Regions from separate parts of the Klebsiella sp. genome, predicted to be linked through region 2. Evidence: predicted binding sites of a transcription regulator. Region 2 holds the regulator's gene; each other region holds the start of a gene.
What was found. The regulator LexA, encoded in region 2, represses DNA repair genes until DNA is damaged. The targets are predictions, from matches to a motif close to TNCTGTATGTACATACAGNA.

Region 1 (3,281 bases), on a different contig from region 2:
ATGGGTGTCGTCGTCATCGCGCGCCTAAAGTTAATCAATCGATTGATTAAGAGTATGACCAATTCGCGAAACTGTCCATAATGGTGAATACTTAATTCATCGCAGCGCAAGCGAGCATTGTTTTGCAGATAAAACGCTGGGGGATATTTTATGCGGTTCGTCACAAAATCTGCTAGACTGCGCCACTTCATGGCATTGTGGTTTTTGCCATCTCTTTCGCAATAATCTCCCTGAAAACTATGCCTGTGACGGGCCGGGGCGGTTCGGAGTTGTTATGTCTTTTGATTCCCTTGGCCTGAATCCTGAAATCCTGCGTGCCGTCGCTGAACAGGGCTATGTTGAGCCAACCCCTATCCAGCAGAAGGCGATTCCTGCGGTATTGCAGGGTCGCGATCTGATGGCCAGCGCCCAGACCGGCACCGGTAAAACGGCAGGCTTTACGTTGCCGCTGCTTCAGCATCTGATCCAACAAGAACCGCATGCTAAAGGTCGTCGTCCGGTGCGCGCCCTGATCCTGACTCCGACGCGCGAGCTGGCAGCCCAGATTGGCGAGAACGTGCGGGATTACAGTAAATATCTCAATATTCGTTCGCTGGTGGTTTTCGGCGGCGTGAGTATTAATCCGCAGATGATGAAGCTGCGCAGCGGCGTTGATATCCTGGTGGCCACGCCGGGTCGTCTGTTGGATCTTGAGCACCAGAACGCGGTTAGCCTGGATAAGGTTGAAGTGCTGGTGCTGGATGAAGCCGACCGTATGCTGGATATGGGCTTTATTCACGATATTCGCCGCGTGCTGGCGAAGCTGCCGCCAAAACGCCAGAACCTGCTGTTCTCTGCAACTTTCTCTGACGACATTAAATCGCTGGCGGAAAAGCTGCTGCATAACCCGCTGGAAATTGAAGTCGCCCGCCGTAACACTGCCTCTGAGCAGGTGAGCCAGTTAGTGCATTTTGTTGATAAAAAACGCAAGCGCGAGCTGCTGTCGCAGATGATCGGCGAAGGCAACTGGCAGCAGGTGCTGGTCTTTACCCGTACTAAGCACGGCGCCAACCACTTGGCTGAACAGCTCAATAAAGACGGCATCCGTAGCGCCGCGATTCACGGTAACAAGAGCCAGGGCGCACGAACCCGCGCATTAGCAGATTTTAAATCCGGTGGCATCCGCGTGCTGGTGGCAACCGACATCGCCGCTCGCGGTCTGGATATCGAGGAGTTACCGCACGTAGTGAACTACGAGCTGCCAAACGTACCGGAAGATTATGTGCACCGCATCGGTCGTACCGGTCGTGCGGCTGCAACTGGCGAAGCGCTGTCGCTGGTCTGCGTTGACGAGCATAAGCTGTTGCATGATATCGAACGCTTGCTGAAAAAAGAGATCCCACGTATCGCCATTGCAGGCTACGAGCCGGATCCTTCCATTAAGGCAGAGCCAATTCAGAACGGTCGCCAGCAGCGTGGCGGCGGCGGTCGTGGTGGTCAGAGCCAGGGGCGTGGTGGCCAAAGCCAGAGCCGCGGCCAGAGCCAGGGTCGTAGCCAGCAGTCCGCCCCGCGCCGCAACGATGGTGAAGCGCCGAAAGCACGTACTGCAGACGGTAAACCTCCACGCCGTCGTCGCCCGCGCAAACCGGCGTCGGCTGAGTAACGGTATTACCTCGTTCCTGTAGTTATCGCGGTGGTTGAGCGATCAGTGCCTCAGGTTTGTTTATCCGGGCAAGAATCTTTGCCCGGAACTCCCTCCGCTCGTGTCAAACCTCGAGCGTGATTCCAGTTTGTTTAGAAAGACGTTCCTTCCGCTAGCGAAAAAATGGCACAATAGTGGCTGTTTATACAGTATTCAGGTTCTCTCATGGCTTTGACCGCTGCGCTAAAAGCGCAAATCGCCGCCTGGTATAAGGCGCTTCAGGAACAGATTCCGGACTTTATTCCCCGTCCCCCGCAACGGCAGATGATCGCCGATGTCGCGAAGACGCTTGCCGGGGAAGAGGGGCGACATCTGGCGATTGAGGCTCCCACTGGCGTCGGCAAAACCTTGTCATACCTGATCCCCGGCATCGCGATTGCCCGTGAAGAGCAAAAAACGCTGGTAGTCAGCACCGCCAACGTGGCGTTGCAGGACCAGATCTACAGTAAAGACCTGCCGCTGCTGCGTAAAATTATCCCCGACCTGCGATTTACCGCCGCCTTTGGTCGTGGGCGCTACGTTTGTACGCGTAACCTGGCCGCTCTCGCCAGTACGGACCCGACACAGCAGGACCTGCTCGCCTTCCTTGATGACGACCTCACACCGAATAACCAGGCGGAGCAGAAGCTGTGCGCGACGCTTAAAACGGATCTTGATAGTTATAAATGGGATGGCCTGCGCGATCACACCGATAAAAACATAGATGATTCGCTGTGGAGCCGTCTGAGCACCGATAAAGCCAGCTGCCTGAACCGCAACTGCCACTATTATCGCGAATGCCCATTTTTTGTCGCCCGGCGAGAAATTCAGGAAGCCGAAGTGGTGGTGGCAAACCATGCACTGGTCATGGCGGCAATGGAGAGCGAGGCGGTGCTGCCGGATCCGAAGAATTTACTGCTGGTGCTTGATGAAGGTCACCACCTGCCGGATGTCGCCCGTGATGCGCTGGAAATGAGCGCTGAAATCACCGCTCCGTGGTATCGCCTGCAGTTGGATCTGTTCACCAAGCTGGTCGCCACCTGCATGGAACAGTTCCGGCCTAAAACCACACCACCATTGGCGAATCCTGAGCGCCTGAACGCGCACTGCGAGGAGCTGTTTGAGCTTATCTCCTCGCTAAATAATATTCTTAACCTGTATATGCCTGCGGGTCAGGAAGCGGAACACCGCTTTCCAATGGGCGAGCTGCCGCAGGAAGTCATGGAGATCTGCCAGCGGCTGGCGAAGCTGACGGAAACGTTGCGTGGGCTGGCGGAGCTGTTCCTCAACGATCTTGGCGAAAAAACAGGCAGTCATGATGTGGTGCGTCTACACCGGGTTCTGCTGCAGATGAACCGCGCGCTGGGGATGTTTGAGAGTCAGAGCAAACTGTGGCGTCTGGCATCGTTGGCGCAGTCTTCAGGCGCGCCGGTGACCAAATGGGCCACCCGCGACCTGCGTGACGGTCAGATGCATATCTGGTTCCACTGCGTGGGGATCCGCGTCAGCGATCAGCTGGAAAGGCTGCTCTGGCGCAGCGTCCCACATATTGTTGTCACTTCGGCGACGCTACGTTCGCTGAATAGCTTTTCTCGCTTGCAGGAGATGAGCGGACTGAAAG
Region 2 (3,281 bases):
GGTGCGGCGAATAAAGAACGCGCCGCCACGACGGAAAATTGGCCCGGCAGGCCAGAAGTTCAGGTTGATACCGGCGGCGATATGCGGCGGCACCAGTCCCTGGTGATAGATGACGTAAGAGAGCAGCAGATAGTCCATATGGCTGCGGTGGCACGGGACGTAGACTATCTCGTGGCCTTCATGTGCCAGCTGGCGTACGCGCTCGGCGTTATGGACGTTAATGCCCTGATACAGTCGGTTCCAGGTGAAGCCCAGTACGCGGTCGGTCAGGCGAATCATTTCATAAGAGAAGTTTGCGGCGATCTCTTCCATCAAGGCGATGGCGTTTTGCTGGGCCTTCTCGTGGGAAATTTTCTTGCTACGCGCTTCGTCTTCTACAGCGCGGGCAATGGCTTTTGACGCCAGCAGCTTGTTGAACAGATCCTGTCGTGCGGGCAGACGCGGACCGACGGCCGCCAGGCGCTGGCGGGCGAAGTGCATACGCGCCACGCGGGCCAGCTTTTGGGCGATAATTTTATCGGTACCGTGCTCGTCTGCCATTTTGCGCAGAGAGACCGAAGGCGAGAAACGCACAAAGCTGTCGCGACCCAACCACAGAACGGCGAAGAATTTTTGAATGCCGTTTAGCATACGCAGCGGCGGGTTCACTTCGCCTTTTTCACGCCCTGGAGCACGACCAAACATCACCGAAACCGGCACCATCTGCACGTCAAGGTCGGGATGATTGCGGTGCAGATCCAGATAATCATGGAACAGCTTGATGGATTCTTCTTTCGGCGTGTAGTAGGTGAAAACACGCGGGCCGCCATGAATAAACACGTAGCGTGGAAGCAGGGTACCATCGATCTCCAGCGGCTCAAGCGGGTCCGGTAATTCATGTTCCAGACATTGAGCGCGAAGCGTCAGCAGGTCCGCCTTCGAATTGTAGGGCAGGACGTACATGATGGGACGTGAGGTATCCAGGCCCAATTCCTGAGCAGGTTGTGCCGGAATTGACTTGCTTTTTACCAGTGCCCTTAATGGTAAATTCAGTAATTTATAGTAAATTCGTTGCCAGCCAGACATAGACGATGTGAAGCCTCTGGTTAATCATGCAAATGCGCCGCAAGAATAACAGAAAGTGCGCAAAATTTCCGTTGTAACGCGGCAAACGCGTACACTCATTGACGTCATTTACATAAAAAGGTTTGTTTGATGGCCAATAATACCACTGGGTTAACCCGAATCGTTAAAGCCGCGGGGTATTCCTGGAAAGGATTCCGTGCGGCGTGGATCAATGAGGCCGCATTTCGTCAGGAAGGCATAGCTGCCATTATTGCCGTGGTGATAGCCTGCTGGCTGGATGTCGATGCCATCACGCGCGTTTTGCTGATTGGCTCGGTCCTGATAGTGATGATAGTTGAAATTATCAACAGCGCGATTGAAGCGGTCGTTGACCGTATTGGCCCTGAACATCATGAGTTGTCTGGCCGCGCGAAAGATATGGGCTCTGCGGCGGTCCTGTTGGCAATTATTATCGCGTTGATCACATGGGGAACGCTGTTGTGGTCAAACTACCGCTAAGCCATGCCATAGCGGCTCGCAAAACAGAAAGAAACTCCTGATTTTTGTGTGAAATGTGGTTCCAAAATCACCGTTAGCTGTATATACTCACAGCATAACTGTATATACACCCAGGGGGCGGAATGAAAGCGTTAACGACCAGGCAGCGAGAGGTGTTTGATCTCATTCGGGATCATATCAGCCAGACGGGCATGCCGCCGACGCGTGCGGAGATTGCTCAGCGCTTGGGGTTTCGTTCCCCAAACGCGGCGGAAGAACACCTGAAAGCGCTGGCGCGTAAAGGCGCAATCGAGATCGTTTCCGGTGCCTCCCGCGGTATTCGTCTGCTGACGGAAGAAGAAAGCGGCCTGCCGCTTGTCGGCCGCGTCGCAGCAGGTGAACCACTGCTCGCACAGCAGCACATCGAAGGCCACTACCAGGTCGATCCGGCAATGTTTAAGCCGAATGCCGATTTTCTGCTGCGCGTAAGCGGAATGTCCATGAAAGACATCGGTATACTGGATGGCGACCTGCTTGCGGTACATAAAACTCAGGATGTGCGCAATGGCCAGGTTGTTGTGGCCCGCATTGACGATGAAGTTACCGTGAAGCGTCTGAAAAAACAGGGTAACGTCGTCGAACTGCTGCCTGAAAACAGCGAATTTACCCCAATCGTGGTGGATTTACGCCAGCAAAGTTTCACTATTGAAGGCCTGGCTGTCGGCGTTATCCGCAACGGCAACTGGCAGTAACCTCTTCATCTCGCAGCATCATCTGATACATGATGCTGCGCTGTCTTACTTCTTCATTTGGGCTCTTCCCCATGCTTTTTAACGCCGCCGATAAAGCCCTGTGGCGCTTAGCGCTGCCCATGATTTTCTCTAATATCACCGTTCCTTTGCTGGGGCTGGTGGATACCGCTGTTATCGGTCATCTTGATAGCCCGGTTTATCTGGGCGGCGTTGCGGTTGGCGCAATGGCGACCAGCTTTCTCTTCATGCTGCTCCTGTTTTTGCGCATGAGTACTACTGGTCTGACGGCCCAGGCATTCGGCGCGAAAGATCCCCAACGGCTGGCGCGTGCGCTGGTGCAGCCGCTGGGGCTGGCACTGGCTGCCGGGATAGCCATCGTCCTATTCAGAATGCCGTTAATTAATCTGGCGCTGCACATCGTCGGCGGCAGTGATGCGGTGCTTGAACAGGCCCGCCGTTTCCTCGAGATTCGTTGGCTGAGCGCTCCGGCATCCCTGGCGAATCTGGTGCTGCTGGGCTGGCTGTTGGGCGTGCAGTATGCCCGTGCACCAGTGATCCTGCTGGTCGTCGGTAATGTACTCAACATCGTGCTCGATTTATGGCTGGTAATGGGCCTGCATATGAACGTGCAGGGCGCGGCCCTGGCGACCGTAACAGCAGAATACGCCACCTTTTTCATTGGACTCGTTATGGCGAAACGCGTGCTGGTACTGCGGGGCGTTTCGCTATCGATGCTGAAAACCGCGTGGCGCGGCGATGTGCGCCGTCTTCTGGCGCTGAACCGCGACATTATGCTGCGCTCGCTGCTGCTACAACTGTGTTTTGGGGCGATGACGGTATATGGCGCCCGCCTTGGCGCTGACGTTGTAGCGGTCAATGCGGTGCTGATGACCATGCTCACCTTTACCGCCTACGCGCTGGATGGTTTTGCCTACGCCGTGGAGGCGCACTCCGGGCAGGCTTACGGTGCCCGCGACGGCAGCCAAC
Region 3 (3,281 bases), on a different contig from region 2:
GCAGTATGGCCTGAAAGAGTTCAAATTCTTCCCGGCTGAAGCTAACGGTGGCGTGAAAGCGCTGCAGGCAATTGGCGGCCCGTTCGCGCACATTCGTTTCTGCCCGACTGGCGGCATTTCTCCGGCTAACTATCGCGATTATCTGGCGCTGAACAGCGTGCTGTGCATCGGTGGTTCATGGCTGGTGCCAGCGGATGCGCTGGAAGCTGGTGATTACGACCGTATCACCAAACTGGCTCGTGAAGCGGTAGAAGGCGCGAAGTAATCTTCGCGCTTTAAACTGAGGCCCGGTCAGCACAAAGCTACCGGGCTTTTATATTTTATCCTGTCACCACGACCGCCGCTGCCGCCGTTTTGGCGCGCGCAACCGCTTCATCAACGCTATCTGCTACCGCCAGAGTCACGCCCAGTCGACGCGAACCGTCAATTTCCGGCTTGCCAAACAGACGCAGTTGCAGACCTGCGCCAACCGCCGCCTGGATATTACTGAAGGTAACGTTCTGGCTACTTAACTGCGGCAGGATCACTGCCGAGGCCGCCGGGCCGTACTGGCGGATTGCGCCAATCGGTAGGCCGAGGAAGGCGCGAACGTGCAGGGCGAACTCTGATAAATCCTGCGAAATCAGCGTGACCATGCCGGTGTCGTGCGGGCGTGGTGAGACTTCGCTAAAAATCACATCATCCCCGCAGACAAATAGCTCGACGCCGAACAGGCCGTGACCGCCCAGAGCCAGCACCACTTCGCGGGCTATTTCCTGCGCACGCTCCAGCGCCAAATCGCTCATCTGCTGTGGCTGCCAGGATTCACGATAGTCGCCATCTTCCTGACGATGACCGACCGGCGCGCAGAAATGTACGCCATCCACGGCGCTCACGGTCAGCAGGGTAATTTCAAAATCAAAATTCACCACGCCTTCAACAATAACGCGACCGGCTCCGGCGCGCCCGCCTTGCTGTGCATACTGCCAGGCTTCAGCCAGCTGTTCACTGGAGCGAATAAAGCTCTGACCTTTGCCGGAAGAACTCATCACCGGCTTGACGATGCACGGCAGGCCGATCCCTGCGACAGCTTCACGAAACGCCGCTTCGCTATCGGCAAAACGATAGGCTGAGGTCGGTAGTTTCAGCTCTTCGGCAGCCAGGCGACGGATTCCCTCGCGGTTCATGGTGAGCTTCGCCGCCCGCGCGGTAGGGACGACCTTCTGCCCAGCTTGCTCCAGCGCCACCAGGGTATCGGTGGCGATAGCTTCAATTTCCGGTACGATGAAGTCAGGTTTTTCCTGTTCGATTAGCGCCTGCAAGGTTTCGCCGTGCAGCATATTGATGACATATGAACGGTGCGCTACCTGCATCGCTGGCGCGTCCGGGTAACGGTCGACGGCGATGGTTTCAATCCCCAGGCGCTGGCATTCGATAGCCACTTCTTTACCCAGTTCGCCGGACCCCAACAGCATTACCTTTGTTGCCGCAGGGCGCAGCGCCGTGCCTAATACAGTCATAACTCTCTTCCGCAGTAAAAAAACATGCGCCGCATTATAAACGAAAACGTTTGCGTCTGTCTTTATATGCGTAATTTGAGTTCAGCGTGAAAATTTGTTATACTGTATAAAAATACAGTGCAAAGAGGCTGCATCATGGCGGTTGAAATTAAATATGTGGTGATTCGCGAAGGTGAGGAAAAAATGTCTTTTGCCAGCAAAAAAGAGGCCGATGCTTACGACAAAATGCTCGATCTGGCGGAAGTGCTCAACGACTGGCTAGTTGACTGTCCGCTGACGCTTGATGAAACCCAGCGCGATAGCATGTCAATGTGGCTGGCTGAGCGCAAAGAGACCTTAAATCATATTCTGCGGTCCGGGAAACTACCGGAAGCCGAGAGCAGCGCTGATGAACAACACGTCCAGGAGGAGGTGGTTGAGGATAATGCCGACGCCGTCTCTGAAGCAGCAGCTGAAGTTCCGGCTAAACCGCGTAAAGTAAAAGCCGCCTGAGTGTGCTCTCTGCCGCCGGGTTCCCTGGCGGCAAAAATCCGCTTAAGCCCCTTTCTGAGGCTAAATTTGCGCTTCTTTAGCAGTCCATAACATTTCCTGACATCGCGTAGTTTAGGCTGGTGGTATCGCTTATCGCGCAACGAGGGAAAGTATGGCTAACTGGCTTAATCAACTGCAGTCTCTGCTGGGCCAGCAGGGGCGGTCTTCTTCATCTGACGATCAATCAAGCGACAAAAATCTGCTGTTGCCGGGTGCGCTTGGCGGGCTGGCAGGGCTACTGGTTGCCAGCAAATCGTCGCGTAAACTGTTGGCCAAATACGGCACTGGTGCGCTACTGGTCGGCGGTGGTGCGATAGCAGGCAGCGTGTTGTGGAATAAATATCAGCAAAGAATGCGTGCCGGCTCGCCACAGGAACCGGCTTACTCACCTTCAGCCTCCGCGCCCCTTCAGGCGCAATCTTCAACGCAAGTCGAGCTCGACGCCCGCAGTGAACGGCTGATTATGGCGCTGGTTTTCGCCGCCAAAAGCGATGGGCATATTGACGAACGCGAACGGGCCAGCATTGAAGAGCAGCTACGCGCAGCAAACATTGACGTGCAGGGGCGGGTGTTAATTGACAGGGCGCTGTCTCAGCCTCTCGACCCTCAGCGCCTGGCGCAGGGTATCAGCAACGAGCAAGAGGCGCTCGAAGTGTATTACATCAGCTGTGCGGTCATTGATATTGACCACTTTATGGAGCGCAGCTATCTGAATGCGCTCGGCGAAGCGCTAAACCTGCCGCAGGACGTTCGCAAAGATATCGAACAGGATATTCAGGCGCAAAAACAGGCAATAGCGCCTTAAATCCTCACGTTTCGCTTGCATCGCTGGCGACTTTTGCCACCCTTATATACCTGTCATCCTTCAGTACGCTTTGGGGCATACTGAAGGATAAATAATATAAGCCGCAGAAGACGAAGTAGATGCCACCAAAAGCAAAACGAATCCCTCATGCCATGACCTTACATGGCGATACCCGAATTGATAATTACTACTGGCTGCGTGATGACGAGCGCTCTCAGCCGGAAGTGCTTGATTATCTGCGCCGGGAAAACGAGTACGGGAAAAAAGTCATGTCTTCGCAAAGTAGCCTGCAGGACAGGGTACTGAAGGAAATTATTGATCGTATTCCACCGCGCGAAGTATCGGCACCTTACAGCAAAAATGGCTATCGTTACCGGCAGGTCTATGAGCCGGGCTGCGAATACGCTATTTATCAACGCCAGTCGGTGCTAAAAGAAGAGTGGGAT

Region 1: a site for LexA is predicted at 1,814-1,833, ahead of dinG (ATP-dependent DNA helicase DinG). Genes of this name have one in related genera too.
Region 3: a site for LexA is predicted at 1,600-1,619, ahead of QVF11_RS11235 (YebG family protein). Genes of this name have one in related genera too.

Annotation. Positions count from the first base shown of each region.
Region 1 is NZ_JAPUEW010000016.1:61,579-64,859, reverse strand. It holds gene cecR (transcriptional regulator CecR) at 1-17, opposite strand, end outside; gene rhlE (ATP-dependent RNA helicase RhlE) at 275-1,642, shown strand; gene dinG (ATP-dependent DNA helicase DinG) at 1,847-3,281, shown strand, end outside.
Region 2 is NZ_JAPUEW010000072.1:14,914-18,194, reverse strand. It holds gene plsB (glycerol-3-phosphate 1-O-acyltransferase PlsB) at 1-1,065, opposite strand, end outside; gene QVF11_RS21610 (diacylglycerol kinase) at 1,195-1,563, shown strand; gene lexA (transcriptional repressor LexA) at 1,686-2,294, shown strand; gene dinF (MATE family efflux transporter DinF) at 2,366-3,281, shown strand, end outside.
Region 3 is NZ_JAPUEW010000041.1:87,450-90,730, forward strand. It holds gene QVF11_RS11225 (bifunctional 4-hydroxy-2-oxoglutarate aldolase/2-dehydro-3-deoxy-phosphogluconate aldolase) at 1-265, shown strand, start outside; gene purT (formate-dependent phosphoribosylglycinamide formyltransferase) at 321-1,499, opposite strand; gene QVF11_RS11235 (YebG family protein) at 1,635-1,991, shown strand; gene QVF11_RS11240 (tellurite resistance TerB family protein) at 2,143-2,835, shown strand; gene ptrB (oligopeptidase B) at 2,955-3,281, shown strand, end outside.